DNA from 3 places in the Brevibacillus sp. HD3.3A genome. Region 1 is predicted to be linked to each of the others. Evidence: riboswitches for the same ligand, from Rfam matches in the RefSeq annotation. Region 1 holds a riboswitch; each other region holds the start of a gene.

Region 1 (7,203 bases):
GCTTTTTTTCGCGCTTAGGCAGAGCTAAACAAGCCTGCAAACCCGGTTGTAGTTGATCATGGGAGCTTTCTTTCGTTATCATAGAAGAGAACACCTATCTGTTTTGGAGGTTTTGCTGGAAACCAAAATTCTACCAAAAACAGACGGTGTTTTTCTATTTTTTTCTCGAAAGTTGGGAAAATTGCCTCAGATTATCAGTTGCATAGCGGAAAGGAGGCTCACAGCTACTCATTCATCCATCTTTTCCATACTTCTAAGATGAAGAGGAAGGTGCCATGTGGATCAAAAAACATTGATTACCAAGCAGCGCAATAAAATTGTCATTTGCATTGGATGGCTTATGGTAGTACTGCAAGTAGCGATCGATATAACACGAGGTTTAAGCCTTGCTTTTGTCATTCAGTGGTTCGTGTTTGCCGGGATTTGTTTGCTGCTGATGTGGATGAACCGCGCAGCGAAAACCATTTTGCTCATTCCGTATGTCTTGGTTGGCGTCCTTTCTCTTATTTGTGTTATGCATTTGCTTACTTTTCCCCGGACAGCCGAGAGGAGTATGCTAAATTTGTTCGAGTACCTCGCTCTTGTATCTCTTTATCCCAACTATCGCCCTGTTATTGCGATGTCAGTTGTAGCCATCATTACTGCGAATCTAGGTCAATATCTGAATGTTTATGCAGATGCAAATAATGTTCCGCTCGTCGTGGTTGCCATCATCACGATCTATGTCGCAAAGCTTAACGAGAACGTGTATTTGCAAGCGGAAAGCCGGCATAAGGAAACGCTGTTTGCTAAACAGCAAATCGAGCAAATTTTTGGTAAGGTGTTACATTCGGTGGAGACGCTTAAACAATTCAGCTTGTCGCTAAAAGATAATGTCCTTTTTACGGAACGCGTCTCTCGGGAAGTATTGACGTCTTTTTCCGAGGTGGCTAAAGGCGTGCAACTGCAGGCAGCAAGTGTCGGCGATATCTCCAACTCCGTACAAGATTCAAATCATGGAGTTCAGCGAGTAGCCGCCAGTTCGCAGCGCATGAAAGATTTAACATTAGCGACTGTGAAGGTAACGGAAGAAGGAAATGAACAGGTGTCGACGCTAACGAAACAAATGGCTCATATCAGTACGATCATCGATAAAACCGTGACGTTGATGAACGAGCTTCATGAACGAAATCAGCAAATCGGTTCTGTTCTTTCCAAGATTAGCGAGATCTCCAACCAAACCAACCTGCTGGCCTTGAATGCTGCCATCGAAGCAGCGCGTGCGGGAGAGCACGGGCGGGGTTTTGCCGTGGTTTCTGATGAAGTGAGGAAGCTGGCTGTCCATTCACAGCAATCGACGGAAGAAATAGCAGGCATATTGGTGGATATCCAAAATAAAACAAGCGACCTTGCCAAGCAAATCATTACCGGACAAGCCGCTGTTGTAGACAGTCAAAACGCTGCGCAGCACACAGAATCCATATTAAAACAAATTACAAATAACGCGAATAGCGTTGTGATTCAAGCGGGCGAGGTTGAGACGCTCATTCATGCGTTGGAGAATGGTTCGCTGCGGATTGTGGATGAAATCACCCAGATTTATAGCGTAACGGAACAATCCAGTGCGTCTGTAGAGCAAGTATTGGCGAGTGTAGACGAACAAACAGAACGGATTGAACAAATTGTGGCAAGCTTTAGAGAGTTGGAGCTGCTTACCGATACGTTAAGCAGCTTGGCTGTGGAGTCTGGGAAGTAGCTATGATCTGATAGCATCCCCTTTAAGTAGACATGGCGTGAAAAGCGCACAATGGTTTACTTGGAGGGGCTTTTTTGTAATTTTATGCAAGAAAAGTAGTTTAGCTATCAAACAAATCGGGTAAAGATTTCGTGTGGAAAAAAATCCAAGGCATTATTTGAAAGTTAACCCACATTTTTACTTTCGTGTGCTATAGTAAATTTATAAACAAAATACGACAAAAAATGACAAAGGCAAACCTGTTGAAAGGCAGGGACGCAAAGCCACGGGTCTAAGGCAAGCAGATTGCATTTCTCTGCTGCTACGATAGCCGGGTTGCCATGCCGAACGCAAAAAGGCTGTCCGGGTGGCAGTCTTTTTTGTTGTGAAAAAAAGGATAGGAGGTACACCGTGTGATGGAATCAAGTCTAAAGAAAAAGTTAATTGTCGTTATGTGCCTGCTTTTGATCATCAGCTTGGGCACGGTATGCGGGGCCAGCTACTACAGCTCTTCGCAATTGCTATCATCGAGCCTGGACAAAGAAGCGGAACTGACAGCCAGCAATCTATCCATCCGTATCGACAGCTTCTTCCAGGAAAAAATCGGAATCGTGGAAACAGTCGGGGAGATGATGTCCTCAGACAACAATTTCGAGCATGACTTGAGGCTGATTCAGGAAGCGCAAAAGAAAAACCCTGAGTTTGAAACGTTTTTCTTTTCCTATGACTTGAGCGGCAAAAAGGTCATCAACTTCAAAGGAGAGGAAACCAATCCTTCCGACCGTCCGCATTTTCAGGAAGCAGGAAAAGGCGAAGGGAAAATCATCGTATCCGAGCCGGTTGTTTCCCAACGGACAGGCAATAACATTGTGACGGTCATTTTGCCATTGATGAAAGACAACCGCCAATACGGCTATGTCGGCTCTACTATCCCAATCAATGAGATTCAAAAAACGGTTTCCGAAGAGAAATTCGGGCACAGCGGCTATGCTTTTCTCGTCAGCAAAAAAGGAACGTATATCTGGCATCCGAATAGCGAGTTTATTTTGAAGCAATCCGTGCTGGAAAGCGACATTCCTGAGCTGAAAACGGCATTTGAAGCGACGCAGCAAGGCGGGCATGGAATTATTCAATACCAGCAGGAGCAAACGGCGCAGTTCTCCTCGTACGCATCGACGAAACTGAACTGGGGCGTATTCATCACGGCTCCGGTCAAAGATTTGCACGCTCCGGTAAATGAGCTGTCGATCAAGCTGCTTGCGATTTCACTGGTTGTGTTGGCGCTCGGGATCATTTTCGTATACTGGCTGTCTGTTCGCCTGGTGAAACCGATTCAGCGTCTGAACCAAGTGGTCAATGTGGTGGCGCAAGGGAATCTCACGCAGACCGTTACGGTAGACGGCAAGGATGAGCTTGCGGTGCTTTCCCGTGACTTCAACCAGACTGTTGCGCACTTGAAAGGTCTGATTGAGGGGGTATCGCAATCTTCCGAGCAGGTGCTGCGCTTTACTCAGGAAGTATCGGCAGGCATTGAGCATGCGACGGAAAACGTCAATCGCATCGGGCAATCGATCAATCAAATTGCAGGCGGAGCGGAAGCGCAGGCGACCAGCTCCAAAGATGTCGCGCTGTCCATGAATGATATGGCAGCAGGGATCGTGAAAATCGCCGAGACATCTGCGCATGTTTCCGAGGCGGCGCGCGAGGCTTCGGAACAGGCTGAGCAAGGAACGACTGTCGTGGAGCAGGCGGTGCGGCAAATGGGCAGCATCGGCGAAGGAACAACCAAAGCAACTGAGGCCATCGAACGTTTGAACAGCCGCTCCAAGGAAATCGAAGGGATTCTCGATACGATCAGCCAGTTGACGTCGCAAATCAACCTGCTCGCTCTCAATGCGTCGATTGAGGCTGCGCGGGCTGGCGAGCATGGACGAGGCTTTGCCGTCGTGGCCGGAGAAGTGAAAAATCTCGCTCACCAATCCGAGGAATCGGCTGCGAAAATAGCGACACTGATTCACGAAATCCAACAGGATACCCGTCATGCCGTCGAAGTGATGAACACAGGCAACCGCGAAGCGCACGAAGGAATCACGATGATTGAAGAAGTCCGGGAAATTTTTGCGCATATTTTGGAGTCTTCCCGCAATGTTGCTGCCCATATTTTGGAGGTGTCAGCAGCATCGGAAGAAATGTCCGCAGGCTCCGAGCAGGTGAGCGCCTCGGTGGATGAAATGCATCACATCGCGAAGCTCGCTACTTCTGATGCCCAAAAGGTTGTGGAGGCAACAGCCGAGCAGCTTCAGGCCATTCAAGATATCGCCCGTTCCGTCGAGCATTTGAACGCCGTGACGGAAGAACTGCAACAAGGGGTTGGCAAGTTTAGCCTGTAGGTCCCATCCCTGTTAAAGGGGGGATGCGATATAAGGGATGAGACAGTTTGAACAAAGCAAGACAAACAAAGAGAGCAACAACCAGGAGGAGAAGAAACCGATGAACAAGTGGACCAAAAGAATGGTGGCGAGCACACTCGCTGCAACATTGCTGATGACTGGAACCGGAGCGTTTGCCGCAACTGCGGGAACACCGAATGGACAAGCCGTGGCGGTAGAAGCGGCCAAAAAACAGGACAATAAAAAGTTTGAGTCCCGCCTCGACGAGATCATCGCACGAGGATATATTGTGGTGGGAACGCCTGGGGACTACAAGCCATTCACATATTTGAATCCGAAGACGAACGAGTTTGAAGGCTACGACATTGACGCCATGAAAGAGTTCGCCAAAAGCCTGGGCGTAGAGGCGCGCTTTGTGCAGACTTCATGGCCGACGATGATGGACGATCTGCTGGCAAACAAATTCGACATCGCGGTAGGCGGCGTGACACGCAACACGGATCGGCAGAAAAAAGCGCACATGGGCGATCCGTACATCGAATTTGGCAAAGCGCCGTTGATTCGCGCGCAAGACAAGGACAAGTACAAGAGCCTGGCCGACATTAACAAGAAAGAAGTGCGAATCGGGGTAAATCCGGGCGGCACCAATGAAAAGTTCGTGCGTGACTATTTGAAAAACGCGACCGTGACTGTCGTGCAAAACAATCTGGACATCCCGGGCCTTGTCGCAAACGGCACGTACGATGTCATGATCACCGATACGATTGAAGCGATGGTTTACTCCAAAGCAGACTCCCGCCTGTACGCTGCTTTGACCGACAAGCCGTTTACCCGCAGCGAAAAGGCGTACATGATTCCGCGTGGCGACTTTATTTTTGCCAGCTATCTCGATGTGTGGATGGACGAAATGAAGCTGCAAGGAAAATTCGATGAGCTGTTCCACAAATGGGTAAAATAAGCGTCGAGTCGAATAATCGATCGCAATGATGCAAAGCAGCAGCCCTGTCTGGAGTGTCCCGGCAGGGCTGTTTTGTTTTTTATGTGTTTCGCCGTATATTCTGACAAAAATCGGTTGATACTAAAAGGGAAATGGGCATAAATCCCGTTTGCAATTTTGCCAGATGCATGATACGATTACAGCTATGTTCTTTGTAGGGTGCTTATGTACAATCGGAGATAAAAGGGCATGTTCCGGCTGTAAGGAATAGTGCCCTTTTTTAGTGAGAATTTTATAGAAGAAGGTAAAGTAAAAGGAGACTGACGTTCATTGACTACTTTTTTTGATTTTGGATTGCATCATTCTATTGTGAGAGCTCTTGGCAACATGGGGTTTGAAGAGGCGACAGCCATTCAGGAGCAAACTGTTCCTGTAGCCTTGCAAGGCCGCGATTTGATTGGACAGGCGCAAACAGGTACAGGAAAAACCGCTGCTTTCGGTATTCCGCTGGTTGAGCGCCTGGATGAAAACAACGGCAATATTCAAGGGGTTGTACTGACGCCGACCCGTGAGCTGGCTGTGCAGGTAGCAGAGGAAATCAACAAAATTGCCCAGTTCAAAAACATTTCCGCTCTGCCAATTTACGGCGGTCAAGACATTACCCGCCAAATCAAGGCGCTGAAAAAGCGCCCGCAAATCATCGTAGCGACGCCTGGCCGTTTCATGGACCACATGAGAAGAAGAACGATCCGCCTCGATGCGATCGAGATCGTTGTTCTGGACGAAGCAGATGAAATGCTGAACATGGGCTTCATCGACGATATCAAGGAAATTTTGCAAGAAGTTCCTGACAATCGTCAAACCTTGCTGTTCTCTGCAACTATGCCGAGAGCGATTCAGGAAATTGCCCAGCAGTTCATGAGCGAGCCGACGCTGATTTCCGTCAAACCGAAAGAAGTAACGGTGCCAAACATTGAGCAGCAATACATGGAAGTTGCCGAGAAGCAAAAATTCGACGTTCTGTGTCGTCTACTTGACATTCATTCCCCTGAATTGGCGATCATTTTCGGTCGTACCAAGCGCAGAGTGGATGAACTGTCCGAGGCTCTGACCAAGCGCGGTTACGGCGCTGAAGGAATCCATGGCGATTTGAACCAGGCAAAACGCGACAGCGTGCTGCGCAAGTTCAAGGAAGGTACGATCGAAGTGCTGGTTGCGACAGACGTAGCTGCCCGCGGTCTGGATATCAGCGGCGTTACGCACGTTTTCAACTTCGACATTCCGCAAGACTCGGAAAGCTACGTTCACCGTATCGGCCGTACTGGTCGTGCCGGGAAGACTGGTCTTGCCATCACGTTTGTCACTTCCCGCGAGATCGACCACCTGCGTCTGATCGAGCGCGCGACAAACCGCCGTATGGAGCGTCGTTCTGTGCCTAGCATGAGCGAAGCGCTGGAAGGTCAACAACGTTTGACCGTGGAGAAAATTTTGGAGGCGTCAGGCCGCGATGACTTGAGCGCCTACAAAACATTGGCCGAGCAATTGCTGGAAGATATCGATTCCGTGACGCTCGTATCTGCTGCACTCAAGCTGCTGACCAAAGAGCCGGATCAAACTCCGGTTCGCCTGACAGAAGAAGCGCCTCTGCGTGTCGGCAAGAAAAAAGCGTTCCCGAAAGGCAAAGGCGGATACGGTTCTGGCTCCGGCTTTGGAAGCAAACGCCCACCTCGTCCACGCGGTGGAGAGTTCCGTCCTCGCAGCGGCGATTCCCGTCCGCGCAGTGGAGAATCTCGCCCACGCAGCACAGAGTCCAGCGGAAGACCATACAGCAACAAACAACGATAAGAATGCAAGAGCCGATGCGACGAAAAGCGCATCGGCTTTTTTTGCATACAAGCGGGGCGGCAGGGCAAACTACTGATTGATTTGGAGGAAGGAGTGAGTGCAATCATGAAAAAGTCGATTGGCTGGACCACAGCCGTTGCGCTGGCAAGTGTACTTGGAACAGCCATGCCAGCCCCGCTGCACGCTGAGAAAGCACAGGCAACAGACGTAAAGCCGATGCGAATTACAGAGGAGCAAGCGAAGCAAATCGCTTTGCAGCAAATAAAAGGACGCGTGCTGCACTCGGAGCTGGATACGGAAAATGGCGTGCTGGTCTA
Region 2 (7,203 bases), 2.0 Mb from region 1:
AAAGCCGGCCCAGCGCCCTGCACGCGGATCTTGCCCCGGGAGGACAGGCCGGGTGCACACACTGCAGCCAATGCTCGGATAGTGGCGATCATGCAGCGGATTGTAAGGGACCTGATTTGCATGTATATATTCCCACACCTGATCCATCGTCCAGTCCGCAAGCGGATTAAACTTCACCAGATTGAATTTGTCATCCCACTCCACTTTTTTCGCATGGGCGCGTGTCGGCGCCTGATCGCGGCGTATTCCTGTAATCCACGCGTCGTAGCCGGACAAAACCCGCTGCAATGGCTCTACCTTGCGAATTTGGCAGCAAAGATTCGGGTCCGTTTCCCATAATTTCTCTCCATGCTTCTCTTCCTGCTCAGCCAGCGTCATCTGTGGCAACACCTGGATAAACTTGGTCTGGTAACGCTCTTGCAGTTTGTCCCGCGTCTCGTAGGTTTCGGCAAAATGTTTGTTCGTATCGAGATAAAAGACAGGTATGGTCGGCGCCAGTTTATGCAGCATGTCGATCAGCACTACATCTTCGGCACCAAAGCTTGAGGCGAGGACGAGATTGCCTGCAAAGTTTTCTACCGCCAGAACCAGCACGTCCTGTGGCAATTTGGCTTCCATCCGGTATGCCCATACCTGCAATTCCTCATCCGCCATCCTCTGGCGATTGCTCATCAGCGAAACTCCCTTCCTGCTAGGATTCACCCACCATCATATGTTGGAAATCCGGAAGTGGAGATTCGTCCTGCCGACAAAACTGCATCGGCCACGCCAAAATGAACGAAGCGACCAGACATTATGCCTGATCGCTTCTCGCGGTATTTCGCTGTTATTTCTTTTCTACTTTCACGTCTTCTTTGGCAGGCGGGATAATAAATGTGCTGCTGGTAGGAATCGTATTTTTGACCTGATCCACGTTTTGCACAAGAGGTGCGCCTTTCGTGAAAACGACCGGTGCTACATAGACATCGTCTTTTTCTTTGGCAAATGCTCCCGGAACGAACAACGCCGAACAAACAACCGCCGTAGCACCCATCATCATCATCCATTTTTGTTTTTTCATATATGATCTCTCCCTATCCAATGTTTTCCTTTGACACTTTTTATTGTATGGCAGGAGGCAGTCCCTCCGACACGGACGGAAGATTGTTTTTCTCTCCAACCTGAGACGGAAGTTCTTCTACGTCCCACGCCCATTTTTTGGCGGCAAAAGCCGTTTGGCTGCTTTTTGCCGATACTTGCTGTCTTGCGGATGGAAAAAGGGAAAGACCTTTATACGCAAAAAAACCGACCATCTCCCCACGGGGAAAAGGTCGGCTCGTGATGCAGCCGATTAAGCGTTCAGCTTGCCTTTTGCAACTGTTGCCAGTTCGTTGAAAGCAGCTTTGTCGTTAACAGCCAGATCAGCCAGCATTTTGCGGTTCACTTCGATGCCAGCCACTTTCAGGCCATGCATCAGACGGCTGTAGGACAGACCGTTCAAGCGAGCTTGCGCGTTGATACGAGTGATCCACAGTTTGCGGAAGTCGCGTTTCTTTTGACGACGATCACGGTATGCATAAAGCAGGGATTTCATTACCTGCGCATTAGCGGATTTAAACAGGCGATGTTTGGAACCGAAGTATCCTTTCGCCAGCTTCAAAATTTTCTTATGACGACGGCGTGTAACAATGCCACCTTTTACTCTTGGCATACTAAACTCCTCCTGGTCTTTCCAGCATGGCGGCCTACTGCTAGGCGCTTAGGGAGCTCATGCTGCGTAATGTGTGTAGTGATACAAAAACTTACAGGTAAGTGAGCATTTGCTCAATACGTTTTTGATCGCCTTTGGAAACGAGTGCAGCTTTGCGCAGGTGGCGCTTCGCTTTCGTCGATTTGTTAGCGAACAAGTGGCTACCAAATGCGCGGTCGCGCTTCAATTGGCCGCTTCCAGTCTTTTTGAAACGTTTCGCAGCAGCCTTGTTGGTTTTCATTTTAGGCATCTGAAAAATCCTCCTGTCTAAACTACTATCTTACTTTTCCGCTTTCGGAGCCAGAATCATGATCATGCTGCGGCCCTCGATCTTCGGTTTACGCTCAGGCGTAGCGAGATCTTCACACTGGGCAGCCACACGTTCCATAACGCCAAGGCCGATTTCGGAGTGGGTGATTTCACGTCCACGGAAACGGATCGTACACTTCACCTTGTGATGATCCTCCAAGAACTTGCGGACGTTGCGAAGCTTGGTTTGAAAATCGTGTTCCTCGATGTTAGACGAAAAACGCACTTCTTTCAGCTCGATGATCTTCTGGTTTTTCCGCGCTTCTTTCTCCTTTTTCGCCTGCTCGTACTTGAACTTTCCATAGTCCATGATACGGCAAACAGGCGGTTTGGCTGTAGGAGCAACGTTTACCAGATCCAGTTCGGCTTCCTGGGCAATGCGCAACGCTTCCCTAAAAGGTACGACTCCCAATTGGCTCCCGTCAGCACCGATCAAACGGACTTCACGGGCACGGATCGCTTCGTTGATTAACATTTGATCCTTGCTAATACTTGCCACCTCCGTCAATTTCGAGAAGGAACAAAAATGTGCGAACGCATCTGCGCCCGCACATATCTCACCTAAGCAATTTCATCAGATCCAAGGATCTTTGCATAAGAGTTACCTGTCAACAGTCGTGGAAGACGTCGACGCAGGTGAGAAGCTGGGCGCCTCTGCTTGTTCTCGAAGTATGAAGTGTTTATACACTCAATTCATGATACAGGTTAGAGTTGTCTTTGTCAAGGCTTATCACACACTATCCTCCAATGTGCGACATTTCCACCTTGGGACGTTTTACGAGGCCAGGCGTCTCATCCAGCCGCTCTTCTGAATATCGTTCATCGCGCTTGGTCCAGATCGTCTGAATCTGCGCTCTGATCTCATCGTCGCTCGCTCCGTTTCGCAGCGGCTCGCGCAAGTCTTCTCCCGCAGAAGCGAACAAGCAGTTGTACATTTTGCCCTCTGCGGACAGCCTGGCGCGGGTACAGGTGGAGCAAAAAGCTTGCGTCACAGAAGAAATCAGCCCGATCTCCTGATCCCCGTCCTCGTAGCGATAGCGCGAAGCGACCTCCCCGAAGTAATTTGCCTCGATCGGAACAAGCGGCATCTCCTGGTGAATCATGCGGACGATTTCGCTGGACGGCACGACCTGATCCAGCTTCCAGCCATTGGAGTTTCCGACATCCATAAATTCAATGAAGCGCAAAGTATGCCCCTGCTCGCGGAAGTATTTGGCCATCGGCAAAATATCTTGGTCATTCACTCCCCGCTGCACGACCATGTTGATTTTCACGCCAAGACCTGCTTCAGCCGCCGCCCGTATGCCGTCCAGCACAGCTTCTACCGGATAGCCCCTGCCGTTCAATGTGCCGAACCGCTCGTTGTCCAGACTGTCGAGACTGACTGTCACGCGGTCAAGTCCTGCTTCCTTCAGAGCCTGCGCGTGGCGGACGAGCAACGAACCGTTGGTGGTCATAGCGATGTCGTGAATACCTGCTACTTTTTTTATCATTTCAATTAACACAGGCAAGCCTCTGCGCATGAGCGGCTCTCCGCCTGTAATTCTGATTTTCTGGACGCCAAGCGAGGCGAAAATGTCGGTCAGTCGAACAATCTCTTCAAATGAAAGCAGCTTGTGCTGCGGCAAAAACTCAAAGTCCGGTCCAAAAATTTCCGCAGGCATGCAGTATCTGCAACGAAAATTGCATTTGTCTGTCACGGAAATACGCAAATCGCGGAGAGGGCGATTTCGTGTATCAACGAGTGGCGACTGCTCTGGCATTGGCTGTCACTCTCCTTTTTCCTAGCGTATCATATCCACGATCGGGCGTAATAGCTTTCCTGCACTTTCGCCTGGTTGTTCCTATGCAAAACCATAATATTTTGCTTGAAAGTGTAAATAGCTCATTTTTGCTATTCCCTTTTTGAATTAATATAAGCTAATATGACTATATATTGTGAAATTGTATAACTGAAAGTGGAAGCGATGATCAGCGATTTGTATGTGGGCACTTGAATGGCTGGGAGTGAGTAGTGCAACCGACCCTATTATTGCTGTAGGGTCGGTTTATTTTATCCCAGAACATTTGTCGTGTCCACTATCGCCAATTCACTCACCAAAGCACCATTGACGTATGCTCTCTTCCCCCGTTTTGAAGCGAACGACTAAAAAAGAGAAAAGCAAAGAATCCGGAGGTCTGCATGCAATTTTTTACGAAGAAAACAAAGCCATGGACAGAGTACGTAAAATCCTCTCACACGACTGACATCGATCAAGTAGGAGAACGAGTAAAGGAGCGCTTGTCCTTTTTAGGGGTGGATCAAGACACGCTCGCCCATGTCAAAAATGCTGCCGAAACGCTTTCGCCCTTTAAAGCGAAGATTGTCGACCAATTTTACGGCGCAATCACGGCTGTTGATCAATTGCAAAAACTGATTCTCGACCACTCAACACTAGGAAAATTGAAACACACATTGGAGTTGTATCTTGAACAGTTTCTGCAGGCGAATGTGGATTACGAATACGTGAAGACGAGAATTGTGATTGGACAAGTTCACAGCCGCATTCATCTGACAGCCGATCATTTTATCTCCGCTCATCATATGTTGATTCAGATCATGACATCGATCTTGATGGAAAAATGGAGCCATCAGCCGCATCAAATGATGCAAATGGTCACATCCGTCCAAAAACTGGCAGCGTTCGATCAGCAACTGATCGTGGAAGTATATATGGAAGAGACGTTCAAATCATTTTTGTTCGGCATCTCCGACATGTTGAATCATATGACACAGCTCGATACGACCAAACAGCTCATCTCGGGCATGGACGAACAAATTGAGGAAAGCCACAGCGTGACAGCAGCTACGGAAGAAATGAGCGCTTCCATTCAGGAAGTGGCCAACCACGCTATCAAGGTGGCGGAAGGAACGGACGATGCCGTCCACTCCGCAGAACAGAGCAGGCAGATCATCAATGCCGCGCTGGGAGACATCCGGCAAGTCGGGCGCGTCTTCGAAGAGGTCATGGGCCGCGTCAACAAGCTCGATCAGGAGATTCACCAGACCCAGGATGTCGTGCATATTATTCGGGAAATCGCCGAGCAAACGAATCTGCTCGCCCTCAACGCCAGTATCGAGGCTGCGCGGGCAGGCGACCAGGGGCGCGGCTTCGCCGTTGTCGCCTCAGAAGTTCGCAAATTGGCCGAGCATACAAAAGAACAAATCAGCCAAATTACAACCAATATGGCATCGTTGCAGCATGTCTCCAATCAGGTGACCCAGCAAATGGACGATACAGGCAAACTGGTTGAGCGCTGTGTGAGTGAGGCCCAATACGCTGACGTCGCCTTGAACAAAATTGTGACCGCGATGCAGGAAATCAGCCAATCGACCTCGCAAATTGCCGCCATGACCGAGGAGCAGGCTTCTTCCGTAACGGACATTGCCCGCCGCAACTCCACGATTTTTGACTTGAGCGCGCATTCGCAGGAAATCGCCAAGGATACGGCCCAGCTGATTTTGGAATTGAGCCGAAAAATGGACGATTACCGCAAAACGTTCTTTACGATCAACGTCAAGCTCAGCTCGAAAGACATCGTCCGCGTGGCAAAAACCGACCATCTTCTGTGGAAATGGAAAATTTACAACATGTTTTTGGGCTTGGAGCACTTGAACGCAAGCGAAATGGGCTCCCACCACACATGCCGTCTCGGGAACTGGTACTATGGCGAGTTGTCTGCCCAAGTGCGAAACAATCCGATCTTCAAAAAGCTTGAGGAGCCGCACCGGATGGTTCATGCTTACGCCAAGCAAGCCGTCGAGCAGTACCAGGCTCAAGATCTGGCGGGAGCGCAGCAAACGTATCTCTTGCTCCAGGAGGCATCGAGCGAGGTCGTCTCCCTGTTGTCCCGCCTGGAGTCCGCTCTGTAATTTCCTTTCACGAATCACGAAAAAAGCAAAAAGGGCAGTTCTCTTCATCGCGGAAGAGACTGCCCTTTTTCATGACCGTTTTGTTGTTTTTACTTCATTTCGTTGATTTCAGCGCGGATTTTTTCCACGAAGGCATCCACAGTCATGGCACCTTCGTCGCCTACGCCGCGTCTGCGAACAGACAGTGTGCCGTCAGCCATCTCTTTTTCACCGATGACCAGCATGTACGGGATTTTTTGCACTTGCGCTTCGCGGATTTTGTAGCCGATTTTTTCGTTGCGCGCATCCAGCTCCACGCGGATTCCTGCTTGTTGCAGTTTTTCTTTGACTTGCTCTGCATAAGGAATGTGTACCTCGCTGATGTTCATCAGGCGAGCCTGAACCGGAGTCAGCCATACTGGGAACGCCCCGGCATAGTGCTCGATCAGGATGCCGATGAAGCGCTCCATCGAGCCGTACATCGCACGGTGCAAGACAACCGGACGGTGCTTCTCGTTGTCCTGGCCAATATAAGTCAGGTCAAACTTCTCTGGCATCTGGAAGTCGAGCTGGATCGTTCCGCATTGGTGGCGGCGTTTCAACGCGTCAGTAATTTGGAAGTCGATCTTCGGACCGTAGAAAGCGCCGTCGCCTTCTTTGATCTCGTAAGGCATTTCCAAGTCTTCCAGCACCTTTTTCAAGGAGCTTTCCGCAGTTTCCCACAGTTCGTCGGAGCCCATGGAATCCTCTGGACGAGTCGAGAGCGCTACGCTGTATTCGAAGCCGAAGACGTTGTAAATTTTATCGATCAGTTGAATCATGCTCTTGATTTCGTTCTGGATCTGGTCAGGACGAACGAAAGCGTGCGCGTCATCCTGGCAGAAAGTCCGAACGCGAAGCATGCCGTTCAGCGCGCCGGAATACTCGTGGCGGTGCACCTGACCAAATTCGGAGTAGCGGATTGGCAGGTCGCGATAGGAGTGCATCGCATTTTTGTAAATCAGCATGTGTCCAGGGCAGTTCATCGGCTTCAGCGCATAAGTCGCGTGCTCGACCTCGGAGAAGTACATGTTTTCCTTGTAGTGATCCCAGTGGCCGGACTCTTTCCAGAGACGCTCGTTCATGAGGAACGGAGAGCGCACCTCTGTGTACTGCGCCAACTGCTGCAGGCGGCGGGAGAATTGCTCCAGCTCGTTGCGGACAGTGAAGCCGTATGGCAGGTAGAACGGCATGCCTGGAGCTTCTTCGGAGAACATGAACAATCCTAGCTCTT
Region 3 (7,203 bases), 1.4 Mb from region 1:
GACACCCCATTCGGGAAGCTGCATGCGAGACAGCACCATCAACGGCAGTACCCGCGGCAAAAACGTGACCAAAGCACAGCCAGCAATAATGAGAAAGACGTCCCATCTCACTTCCATCGTTCGATCACCATCCCGATTGTCGATGCGCAAAGCGTGGCAACGATGACGCCAAGGTTGCCCGGATACACGACTGATACCCCGACTGCGATCACGACGGCGCACACAGCCACGAGAACGTCCCGCCTGATCTGCAAGCGGCTCATCATCGCCAGAACCAAAAGCCCGATGAACATGGCTGGCAAGGCGAAATCAAGCCCCAGCCCTTCCGGATTGGCAATCCATTGCCCAAAATAGGCGCCTGCCAGGTTGGCGACGATCCAGTTCAAATAAGCCGTCACATTCAAACCGTGCATCCATTTTTCGTCGATCTGTTTTTTCTTCGCCGCTTCGTTAATGGCAACCCCGAAAGTTTCGTCCGTCAACAGCGAGCCTACCAGCATGTTCTTGAACGCTGACAGATGGCGAAAATAAGGAGAGAGAGCCGCACTCAGCAAAATATGGCGCAAATTCACAAACAAAATCGTAATGATAATTCCTGTAGCCGAGCTGCCCGCCGCGATCATGCCTGCCGCGATGAACTGTGCAGAGCCTGCGTACAGCAAAATGCTCATCAAAGCAATTTCCATGATGCTCAGCCCAGCCGTCTTTTCCAGGACACCTGCCGCAAATCCGATGCTCAAATAACCGAGCAAGGTCGGAATGCAATCTTTGACCCCCTGCATGAAGCTTCCCTGATCTCTTGCGTTCGACAACGTTTCTACGTGCAGTTGCTCTCGCCCCACTGTTCTCCCTCTCTCTCTTTTTCACTGCTGGTTAAGAAAGCTTTTTCCCGTAACCACCTGGTAAAGATCCGGTTTGTTTCGCCAAAGCGTCTCGACTTTTTCCGGTCCCAGCACCTTTGTCACTTCTGCAAACATAATGTCGTGGCGAATGTACTCGACAGCCACCAAAACGAGAGCCGGGTCCTTCGTTTTGACGGCCCAGGCAGCCGTATTTGGCGCAAAATTGGCGATCAGGACTTCCTCCAAATCTCGCGCCACGATCGTGAGATGCCCGCCCATGCGCTCTTCTGCGACATCTGGCGCCATGTAGTCATGGTGATACGTCGTTCCCACCCGCGTCTGTGCTTGCCCAAACAGCACGGTAAAAACAGAAATGCCTGCCTCTGTGCACGCATCTACACTTTCCTGGATAGCCGGCACCTGCGGCTCCCAGATCGACAGCCATACTTCTCCTGTCGCCTGCTTGATCATTTGCCGCATCTCCGTCAGCACCAGTTCGTCGCCGCTGATCCGGCGAATCACATCGACTTCTTGCTCAGACTCCAAAGCGGACAAGCTTTTTTCCAAATAGTCGAAGGACTGCTCGAACTGTCCACGCAATCTGCGAATCAACTCTCTGGCCGCAAGCGGCGCGTAAGTCACAGGCTCTGAAGGCACCGTATAGACCGCCCCTTTTTCCAGCAGCTTGCCTATGACCTCGTAAATCATCGAGCGCGGTACGCCGGAGCGCTTGCTGATTTCGTATCCGGTAATCGGAGAATGCTTCAACAAGCCAATGTAAGCCTTGCACTCGTATTGGGAAAAACCGAGCTTTTGCAACTCTTTGTAAATGTCGTCCATATCGTCCTCTTTAGTCGTTAGTCTTATACTCACTATAATGCCTCTCCCGCCAAACATGCAACAAAAAAAGCCCTCGGCATTCGAGAGCTTTTTTCACACATGCTGTTAAGCGATTTCTTTCACTTTAATATAAGAAACGTTTCGCACATTGATGACGATGTCGTCGTACTGGAGCCATCCATCTTTCTGGTTGGCGACCATCTGGATGATCTCTTCCGGTTCTGTCGTCTCAATGCGGATCACTTCTCCCCCTGAAAAGTGAAATTCGATTGTTTTCGTCTCTGCCATCCTCTCATCCCTCCTCTTCTCTCTATCTTTATCGGATGGATGGTAAAATTTTGTTACGCTACTCTTACCGTTACCTTAATTCTGACTATTTTTATAAAGAATTGGTTATTTTTACCCTACCAAAACTTGACAAGACTGTTTCTTTTGGATTATATTTTGCATGATTCGACATGACTATACATTTTTCGCAAACTGAATGACAAAGGCAAAGTCATCGAAAGGTGGCGACGCAAAACCACGGGTCTAAAGTCTTCGACCATGACAGCCGGGTTGCCATACATCATGTGCGTAATTGTGCGATGATGGTGACTGAAGGCTGTTCCCGTGTGTGGAATGGCCTTTTTTGTGTGAAAAACGTCTCGACGTTTTTCAGGAAATTGGATGTGGCCGCTTGCGGTCAACAAAACGGTCATGGCCGTTTTGTGTGCAATCTCATAGAAAGGAGGCGCCAGTCCATCTATCAACAGTAAACTTGTACATGAAAAAACAAAAGAGAGATAAAAATGGAGTGGAGTATTATGTACAAACTGGTTGATTCAGTAGAGTCTTTGGCGAGTTTTCACCAAATCAAGGAGAGCGTTTGGACCTCCATGGGCTTTGAAATGGAATACGTCAAAAATGGTTCCGATGCTTATTTGCTATTGTCAGAAGATGACGAAGCAGGCGGTACTTTTGAATTTACGCCACATGAAAAATCTTCTGCTTTTCTCCGCGATTTGTTTCAGGACGTGTTGAGCGCCGATATGAAAGTGGTGGAAGTAGACAGTTTCGCTGTCTTGCCGAAATACCGTGGAAAACTGGGACGTTGGGGCGTTGCCCTCATGATCGATTATGCTGAAAAACACGGTTATACGCATGCAGTCGGTTTAGCAGACCCGGCTTTTTTTCAGTTGATTAATACAAAATACAACGTCAAAGCGACACAAGTGAAGGATATGGTCTATTACAAAGGGGCGAACGCCATCCCGACCATTTTTCACCTGCAGGAAGCCTATACGAGCAAGGACCATCCCGCGTTTTCCTGGTATCAAACGCTTTGCAAACAAATAAAAGTTGAGGTTAGCTGACATGGAACTTTTACAAAGAAGAAATAATTGGGTCGTCATTGTTTTTGCAAGCATCATTACCGTGGTGCAAATCGTGAATCTCATCATGGGAGTGCCGATTTCCTTCGTCTTGACTGTGCTCGGTATTTTGTACGGAGTGCTGGCGCCGTTCGCGTATTTGTCCAATCGTCCGGCGTGGCGCGACAAAATGGCTCCATTCATGAAGTTTTTCAACTTCGCGGTAATCGGCATCTTCATGTTCATAATTACCGGGCTTGATCCTTGGCTGGTCAATATTATGACCATCATGTTCTTCGTAGCCGTCATGGGGATTTATCAGGACAGGCTGATCAACATTTTGACGATCGTGGCAGCGCTCGGGATCGTCACGTACTACTTCCTGACAAATGGCGAAGCGATTTTTTATACCTCCAATCCGGTTCATTTGATGTACTACCTGCTTACCTTCTGCTTCGTATCGGCAACAAGCATGATGCACGCGATATTCAACAACAGACTGCAACAGGAAAGCGAAGAACAGAAGCAGCAGGCGATCGCTTCCAAAGAATCGCTGCAACGCATTTTGGATCAGATCAACGAATCGCTCAGCTCTGTGCAGGAATACCAGGAGAATCTGAACAAGGTGACGGATGGCGTGAATGTCCGGGCAGTTGAAACCGTCGCTTCCCTTCAGGAAATCATGCGCTCCTTCTCTGTGCAAACCGACAACACAAACGAGCTGCGCCGCGAGATGGGCACGACCAATCTCCAGGTAGAAGACATGACTCGTTCTGTCACAGAGATGCACGATTACGTAGAATCGACGAAAGAAGCGACCAATGAAAGCGGCAAGCGCATCAATAACATCGGCAGCGACTTTGAACGCTTCATCAAGGACATCCAGGATACGAACCGACTGATTCAAGAGCTGAACAAAGAAACGGAATCGATTGAAAAAATCATCCAAACGATCTCCGATATTTCGGCACAGACCAACCTGCTCGCACTCAATGCCACCATCGAGGCGTCCAGAGCCGGTGAGCATGGCCGTGGCTTTGCCGTCGTAGCGGATGAAGTGCGCAAGCTGGCCGAGTCTTCCAAAGTATCCTCCGAATCGATCTCGACCTTATTGATGACGATTCGCGAAAAAATGAAGCTCGTTTCCGACATGATCTCCGAGTCCCAGGTGTCTTTTGAAAAGAACAGCGAAGGCATTATGGAGGTCCAAGAAATGTTTACAAACGTGGACAACTACATGCACAACTTCGCGGAAAAAACCAAAAATCTGCAAGAGTTCATCGTCCACGTGCACAGCATGATCCAGGAAGTCAATGCAAAAGTCGAAGTCAACGCAGACATTACCGACAAGAACAAGGAAAGCCTCGAAGAAGTTCTCGTGCTCGTCTCTGACCAAAAAGAAGAGATCGTCAAAGTATCTGGCGGCTTCGAAAAGATCGAGCAACAAATTCGCGGCTTGAACACGTAAAAACCATTGGCAAAAATTCCACTGAAACTGTCCTCTTTTGAGGGCAGTTTTTTGCATTTATGGCAATAATGTTACCTAATTGTTACAACTGTGAACGAACCTCAACTTTTTTCCATCAAATTATTTTTTCTGCATAGCATGTCCTCCTGGTATCGCTTATAATACACATGAATTTTTTCCGTTTGCTTTCCTTCCATCATGGATCGATCCAACGCAAAGAGAGGCCATAGCCATATGCCTGTTATACATCGTTTCAAGCTGAGCCCGGGGAAAAAGATTGGTCTGACTGCCCTTCTGACGGGTCTGGTTTCCTTGTCCATCGTGTTGACGGTGACAATTTTGCTCGTCGCATCTTATCAGTCCAAGAAGAAGTCACTGATTGATACCACGCTTACTTTGAACTATTCAAGCGCAAGCAAAATGAGTCAAATGATCAATTCCTTGTTCATCTCCATGCGAAGCAGCTTGCGTTATTCCGCCTCAGTCGTAATCGACCACCCCTCGCAGACGCAAAAAGAAGCCGACGAACATCTGGATATCCTTCGCAAAAGCAGCAACTATTTCAATTCGCTAACTGTCGTGGATGAAAACGGGATTATCCGCACCGTTTCTCCGGCGTCCATCGGCACAGTCGGCCAACACATTATCACCAAGGAAGGCAACTATGCCTTGGAACTGAAAAAGCCCTACATTTCCTTGCCCTACATATCTGCGAGAAGCAACCGCCATATTTTGTTCATGAGCGAGCCGATCTACGACAAAGAGGGCAAATATCGCGGCTTCATCGGCGGAACCATCTACCTCCAGGAGCACAACATCATGAACATGATTTTCGGCAGCGCGGCAACGGATACGACCGGATCTTCTTTTTCCATCGTCGGCTCCAACGGGCAGTTGCTGTTCCATCCGGATGAACAGTTGATCGGAAAAGATCTCAAATCCAACCCCGTCGTAAGGAAGCTGATGGCTGGGCTAAGCGGTCATGAACAAATGGCGAGCATACAGGGTGGGCAGTTGCTGGCCGGGTATGCACCTGTTGCCGAAAACAGCTGGGGCGTCATAGTCACCTCCCCCATCGAATTTGTCTACAACGAGTTGCATAGTCAGGTGAGACTGATGCTGGCATATTTGCTGCCCCCCTCCCTGCTTTTGCTCCTGATCGTCATCAAGCTGGCCCACACGCTTGCCAGACCTTTTGTCCAGCTTGCCGACCTGATGAGCAAGATGGGCTCGGAAAAAGTAGAGCTTCCCCAAAACCGGCATCACTGGAACCGGGAAGCTGATTTGTTGACCAAAGCTTTTCGCAATGCCGCCAAAAAAATCAAGCGGAAAACAGACCGTCTCACGCACGAAGCAACGACCGACGCGCTTACGGGACTTGCCAACCGCCGTTCCGTCGAAAATTTGCTGCAACAATGGTTGCGAGAAAACAAAAGCTTTTCCATTCTGCTGTTGGATATTGACCGCTTCAAACATGTAAACGACACCTTCGGCCATCCTGTGGGAGACGAAGTGTTGAAGCTGTTTGCCCAGATCATGACAACCTCCGTCCGCAACAGCGATGTTTGCGGGCGGTTTGGCGGAGAAGAATTTATTGTCTTGCTAGGCGGTGCCTCCAGCGAAGAAGCCTTTTCCATCGCCGAGAAAATCAGATGCAGCATGGAAAACAGTGTCACACCAACTGGTCAGACGATCACTGTCTCCATCGGAATCGTCAGCCGCACACGTCAACTTCGCTCCGTTCCCGCTTTGATTGAGCTTGCTGACCAAGCGTTGTATCAGGCCAAGCAGTCCGGCAGAAATCGGGTGGTAGTAGCCCAAACCGCGCAACCAAAAAACAGGCTTGATTCGTAAAAACTTGCGCGAGTGAACCCCTGTCTGTCACTCGCGAATAGCAGAGATCGCCTTGGACGCCTCGACGTTCAGGCGATTTTTTTATGCGCCCGTTGACAATATAAGCATCGGGATATATAGTTACTATAGTTAAGTTAACTAAACTAAATTACTTTGCAAGGGCTTTCTGATCTTGTCTTCTGCCTTTTCCCGGCTCATTTTGTTCAGACTTCGCGCAAATACTATTGTTCACGAGGAGGAAATCCATGCTTGCCGAATATCGAAAAATCGTCCATGAGTTGAACGATGCCTTTTACGAATATTACATGTACTACAATAAAGTCGCAAAAAAGCTGGATGAGTTTCAGTTGACGCTTCAGCAGGAAAACTTGTTGCAGTACATCATTCGCAATGAACGGGTGACCGTCAACGAGATCGCCGCCTTTTTCTCCATTACGAAAAGCGCAGTCAGCCAAGTGTTGTCTCATCTGGAATCCAGGACGTTTATCAGGCGGGAAAGCAATCCGGAAGATCGCCGGGAGTCGTTTATCCTGCTGGGAGAAGCGGGGCAAACATACGCGGAGTTGATGGATGAAGCAGACGAAGCGTTTGTGAAACAATACTTTTCCCAAATCGACATGAGCGTGCTCGAACAAATGCTGGAAACGATCAAAAAGGTCAACCGGGCCATAAAAGAATCAGCAGATACAGAAAGCCGGTAAAAGCAAGCAGCCGCGGCTGTGAGCGGATTGTAAATTCATTGGAGAGTTAGTGGGGAAAACCATGAAAAGGAACAACAACCAAAACTGGTCTTTAGGTTTAGTCTTGTTTAATTTATTTATTGCGTACGTCGGAATTGGCCTGGTCG

The links. Region 1 has a riboswitch for cyclic di-GMP ahead of HP435_RS27260 (methyl-accepting chemotaxis protein). Riboswitches for the same ligand answer to the same signal wherever they lie in the genome.
Region 2: another riboswitch for cyclic di-GMP. It lies ahead of HP435_RS08130 (methyl-accepting chemotaxis protein); the one in region 1 lies ahead of HP435_RS27260 (methyl-accepting chemotaxis protein).
Region 3: another riboswitch for cyclic di-GMP. It lies ahead of HP435_RS05605 (GNAT family N-acetyltransferase); the one in region 1 lies ahead of HP435_RS27260 (methyl-accepting chemotaxis protein).

The regions. Positions count from the first base shown of each region.
Region 1 covers NZ_CP085874.1:5,826,492-5,833,694, reverse strand. The annotation lists gene HP435_RS27265 (methyl-accepting chemotaxis protein) at 278-1,735, shown strand; cyclic di-GMP riboswitch class I at 1,958-2,058, shown strand; gene HP435_RS27260 (methyl-accepting chemotaxis protein) at 2,131-4,104, shown strand; gene HP435_RS27255 (transporter substrate-binding domain-containing protein) at 4,205-5,062, shown strand; gene HP435_RS27250 (degradosome RNA helicase CshA) at 5,372-6,886, shown strand; gene HP435_RS27245 (PepSY domain-containing protein) at 6,992-7,203, shown strand, end outside.
Region 2 covers NZ_CP085874.1:1,660,801-1,668,003, reverse strand. The annotation lists gene HP435_RS08160 (phosphoadenylyl-sulfate reductase) at 1-672, opposite strand, end outside; gene HP435_RS08155 (hypothetical protein) at 827-1,060, opposite strand; gene rplT (50S ribosomal protein L20) at 1,331-1,690, opposite strand; gene rpmI (50S ribosomal protein L35) at 1,782-1,979, opposite strand; gene infC (translation initiation factor IF-3) at 2,010-2,513, opposite strand; gene moaA (GTP 3',8-cyclase MoaA) at 2,776-3,801, opposite strand; cyclic di-GMP riboswitch class II at 3,990-4,072, shown strand; gene HP435_RS08130 (methyl-accepting chemotaxis protein) at 4,221-5,951, shown strand; gene thrS (threonine--tRNA ligase) at 6,041-7,203, opposite strand, start outside.
Region 3 covers NZ_CP085874.1:1,090,825-1,098,027, reverse strand. The annotation lists gene HP435_RS05625 (AzlD domain-containing protein) at 1-117, opposite strand, end outside; gene HP435_RS05620 (AzlC family ABC transporter permease) at 108-782, opposite strand; gene HP435_RS05615 (TrmB family transcriptional regulator) at 864-1,682, opposite strand; gene HP435_RS05610 (hypothetical protein) at 1,788-1,970, opposite strand; cyclic di-GMP riboswitch class I at 2,165-2,248, shown strand; gene HP435_RS05605 (GNAT family N-acetyltransferase) at 2,573-3,037, shown strand; gene HP435_RS05600 (methyl-accepting chemotaxis protein) at 3,039-4,502, shown strand; gene HP435_RS05595 (sensor domain-containing diguanylate cyclase) at 4,737-6,356, shown strand; gene HP435_RS05590 (MarR family winged helix-turn-helix transcriptional regulator) at 6,602-7,057, shown strand; gene HP435_RS05585 (MFS transporter) at 7,119-7,203, shown strand, end outside.